DNA from 2 places in the Streptomyces johnsoniae genome. Region 2 is predicted to be linked to the other one. Evidence: predicted binding sites of a transcription regulator. Region 2 holds the regulator's gene; the other holds the start of a gene.
The links. Region 2 encodes HrcA, which represses chaperone genes, less so after heat shock. Its sites were predicted from a motif close to TTNGCACTCNGNNNNNCNGAGTGCNAA; they were not measured.
Positions count from the first base shown of each region.

Region 1: the regulator HrcA is predicted to act here: its motif matches at 987-1,013, upstream of groL (chaperonin GroEL).

Region 1 is NZ_JAVREV010000002.1:427,857-430,035, forward strand. Features, by position in the region: gene groL (chaperonin GroEL) at 1-825, opposite strand, end outside; gene RM779_RS05080 (cold-shock protein) at 1,297-1,500, opposite strand; gene RM779_RS05085 (MoaD/ThiS family protein) at 1,926-2,179, opposite strand, start outside.
Region 2 is NZ_JAVREV010000007.1:322,483-324,661, forward strand. Features, by position in the region: gene dnaJ (molecular chaperone DnaJ) at 1-576, opposite strand, end outside; gene hrcA (heat-inducible transcriptional repressor HrcA) at 577-1,593, opposite strand; gene RM779_RS15530 (MBL fold metallo-hydrolase) at 1,783-2,179, shown strand, end outside.

The sequences.
Region 1 (2,179 bases), on a different contig from region 2:
CTTGACGGCGACGGACTTGAAGGTGCCGCGGATCTTGTTGACGACGAGGGTGGACAGCGCCTCGCCCTCCACGTCCTCGGCGATGATCAGCAGCGGCTTGCCGGACTGCATGACCTTCTCCAGCAGCGGAAGGAGGTCCTTCACGTTGCTGATCTTGGAGTTGACGATGAGGATGTAGGGGTCCTCGAGCTCCGCCTCCATGCGCTCCATGTCGGTGGCGAAGTAGGCGGAGATGTAGCCCTTGTCGAAGCGCATGCCCTCGGTCAGCTCAAGCTCGAGCCCGAAGGTCTGCGACTCCTCGACGGTGATGACGCCTTCCTTGCCGACCTTGTCCATGGCCTCGGCGATCAGCTCGCCGATCTGGGTGTCCCCGGCCGAGATGGAGGCGGTGGAGGCGATCTGCTCCTTGGTCTCGACCTCCTTGGCCTGGTTCAGCAGGGCCTCGGAGACCTTCTCGACGGCCGCCTCGATGCCCCGCTTCAGGGCCATCGGGTTGGCGCCGGCGGCCACGTTGCGCAGCCCCTCGCGCACGAGCGCCTGGGCCAGCACGGTCGCCGTGGTCGTGCCGTCACCGGCCACGTCGTCCGTCTTCTTGGCTACTTCCTTGACGAGCTCGGCGCCGATCTTCTCGTAGGAGTCCTCGAGCTCGATCTCCTTGGCGATCGACACACCGTCGTTGGTGATCGTGGGGGCGCCCCACTTCTTCTCCAGCACGACGTTCCGGCCCTTGGGGCCGAGCGTGACCTTGACGGCGTCGGCGAGCTGGTTCATCCCGCGCTCAAGGCCGCGCCGCGCCTCCTCGTTGAACGCGATGATCTTGGCCATGTGAAGTGGTCCTCCCAGGACTGGGGTGGATTGCTCCGGACCGCGCTGGCGCCCGCGACGGACGGCCTCGGAACCGGCGGCTCCTTGCGCCGCCCGACCCGTGGACCTCACCGAACCGGTCCTTGCTTGTCACTCTCACCTTCAGAGTGCTAACGCCATGATTAGCACTCTGGCCATGAGAGTGCAAGCAGACAGGGGAGCGAACCAGGTCAGCGCCGCGCCCGCGGCGGCGCGCCACAGAGGCGCACAGGAGCCGCGCGGAGCGCCGGGGCGGGCAACGGGGCGCGGCACGCCCGAAACGGGCGCGAGACGGGCGCAGAGCGCCGCGGAAACGGACACGGAGACGGTCACGGACCGGGCGGGGGAACGGGCGGGGGAACGGGCGGACGGAGCGGGGAAGCGGGCACGAGTAAGGGCCCGCACCCGGATCGGGTGCGGGCCCTTGCGCCAGGCCGCGGTACGGTCGGCTGTTCAGGCGGACACTCGGACCATGTCGGCTTGTGGACCTTTCTGTCCCTGCGAGATCTCGAACTCGACCCGCTGTCCCTCTTCCAGAGTGCGGTAGCCGTCCATTTGGATCGCGCTGTAGTGGACGAACACGTCCGCACCACCGTCTACCGCGATGAAGCCGTAGCCCTTCTCCGCGTTGAACCACTTGACGGTGCCCTGAGCCATTCCTAACTCCCCATTTTGCCGGCCCATTCACGAGACCGCACTTCACGGACCCGGGTCAGACCTCTCAGACCCCACCCCCGGGCGGTCGGGGGGTGTGCGCCGGAACGCGTCGACCGCCGCTGAATGTATCTGGACGGACGCCCAGTGCAACAGGCCATTGGGCAGAGATTTCTCGGCAACCCAGAACGGGCAAATACCGCATACCGCTTGAAAGTTGAACGTTTCATCCGTCGCCAAAAGCGCCAACCCGACAATTGGTGCACCGATTTTTCGCACATTGTTTGCGCGAAGTGTCGTGAATTCACATGCGAGTGGCATGGACGACCGGGGGGACACCGCCACTTTAGCGTCCTCGGACACACGCGACCGCCCCGAACCCGTAGGGCGCGGGGCGGTCGCGGCGGACGGACCTCGGAGGTGCGCCGTCAGCCGCCGGCCACGGCCGGAATGATCGAGATACCCGCGCCGTCGGGAGTCGCCGTGCCCAGGCCATCGGCGAAACGGACGTCGTCGTCGTTCACGTAGACGTTCACGAAACGGCGCAGCTTTCCGTCGTCGTCGAGCACCCGGGCGGCTATGCCCTGGTGGTTGCGCTCAAGGTCGTCCAGGACCTCCCGGAGCGTTCCGCCCTCGGCGGCGACCTCGGCCTGACCGCCGGTGTACGTACGCAGGATGGTCG
Region 2 (2,179 bases):
GCCGAAGCCCTGGCACTGCGGGCAGGGCCGCGAGGTCATGACCTGCCCCAGGAACGACCGCGTGACCTGCGAGACCTCGCCGCGCCCGCGGCACATGTCGCAGGTCTGCGCGGAGGTGCCGGGGGCCGCGCCCTCGCCGCTGCACGAGGTGCAGACGGTGGCGGTGTCGACCTGGATCTCCTTGGTGGTGCCGAACGCCGCCTCGTTGAGATCGATCTCCAGACGGATCATGGCGTCCTGGCCGCGCCGGGTGCGCGACTTCGGGCCGCGCTGGGACGCGGTGCCGAAGAAGGCGTCCATGATGTCCGAGAAATTGCCGAAGCCGGCGCCGAAACCGGCCCCCGCCCCGGCCGAGGCGCCGCCCATCGGGTCGCCGCCAAGGTCGTACATCTGTTTCTTCTGCGGATCGGAGAGCACCTCGTACGCGGTGTTGATCTCCTTGAACCGCTCCTGGGTCTTCGGGTCCGGGTTCACGTCCGGGTGCAGCTCACGAGCCAGCCTGCGAAAGGCCTTCTTGATCTCGTCCTGCGAGGCATCGCGCTGCACGCCAAGGATCGCGTAGTAGTCCGCCGCCACCTAGTTCTCCGCGAGGATCTGTCCGACGTAACGTGCCACTGCGCGCACTGCTCCCATCGTTCCGGGGTAGTCCATGCGGGTCGGTCCGACCACGCCGAGCTTGGCGACCGCCTCGTCTCCTGAACCGTAACCGACCGAGACCACCGAGGTGGACGTCAGGCCCTCGTGAGCGTTCTCATGGCCGATGCGCACGGTCACGCCCGAGTCCTTCGCCTCCCCCAGCAGCTTCAGGAGCACCACCTGCTCCTCCAGCGCCTCAAGCACCGGCCGGATGGTGAGCGGGAAGTCCTGCCCGAAGCGGGTCAGATTGGCGGTGCCACCGATCATCAGCCGCTCCTCGGTCTCCTCCACCAGAGTCTCCAGCAAAGAGGACAGCACCGTCGAGACCGTGCCGCGCTCTTCCTGGTCGAAGGAATCCGGCAGATCCGCGACCAGGCGCGGCACCTCGGAGAAGCGCTCGCCGACGATCCTGCTGTTCAGCCGGGCGCGCAGATCGGCGAGCGAGGTCTCGCCGAAGGGTGCGGGGCAGTCGACGACGCGCTGCTCGACCCGTCCGGTGTCCGTGATCAGCACCAGCATCAGGCGGGCCGGAGCGAGCGAGAGCAGCTCGACGTGGCGCACCGTCGAGCGGCTGAGCGAGGGGTACTGCACGACGGCGACCTGCCGGGTCAGCTGCGCGAGCAGCCGGACCGTGCGGCCGACGACGTCGTCCAGGTCCACCGCGTTGGCCAAGAAGTTCTGAATGGCGCGGCGCTCGGCCGTCGAGAGCGGCTTGACGTCGGCGAGCTTGTCGACGAACAGCCGGTACCCCTTGTCCGTCGGCACCCGCCCCGCGCTGGTGTGGGGCTGGGCGATGTACCCCTCCTCCTCCAGCGCGGCCATGTCGTTGCGCACGGTCGCCGGGGAGACGTGCAGGTTGTGCCGCTCGGTCAGCGCCTTGGAACCGACCGGCTCCTCGGTGCCCACGTAGTCCTGGACGATGGCACGCAACACTTCCAGCCTGCGCTCACTGAGCATGTCGCACACCTCCCGTCCGGCTGTCCGTCGCTGGTCGGCCGCCCTGGCACTCATCTGCGAGGAGTGCCAAGCCCTGTCCCAGTGTACGGCCGGGTAGCACGGCCAGGGAACGAGCAGCGGGCAGAAGGTGCCCACCACCCCGGCCGTTCATGCCCGTACGCGCGGCCAGACAGGGCCTAACGTCGTGGCATGGAATACACGTGGGAACGGCTCGCACCCGGTGTGATCAGGTGCCGGCTGGCCGGCTGGGACGAAACGGTCGGGGCCGTCGCCGGGGCGGACGGCGTTCTGCTGGTGGACGCCGGGCCCTCGGCCGCCGCGGGTGCCGCCCTGGCCGGGGAGGCGGCCGGGCTGCTGGGGGCGCCCGTCACCCGCGTGGTGATCACTCACCCGCACTTCGACCACGTGCTCGGGCTCGCGGGCCTGCCCGGGGTCGCCGCGCACGGCGCGGCCGGGCTGCCCGCCCACCTGGACCGCGGCGGGCGGGCGGAAGTCGCGGCCGCCGCCGTGCGGTACGGCATCGCGCGCGAGGCCGCGGAGGCGGACGCCTCGGCGCTGCGGCGCCCGTGGCACGAGGTGCGCGGCG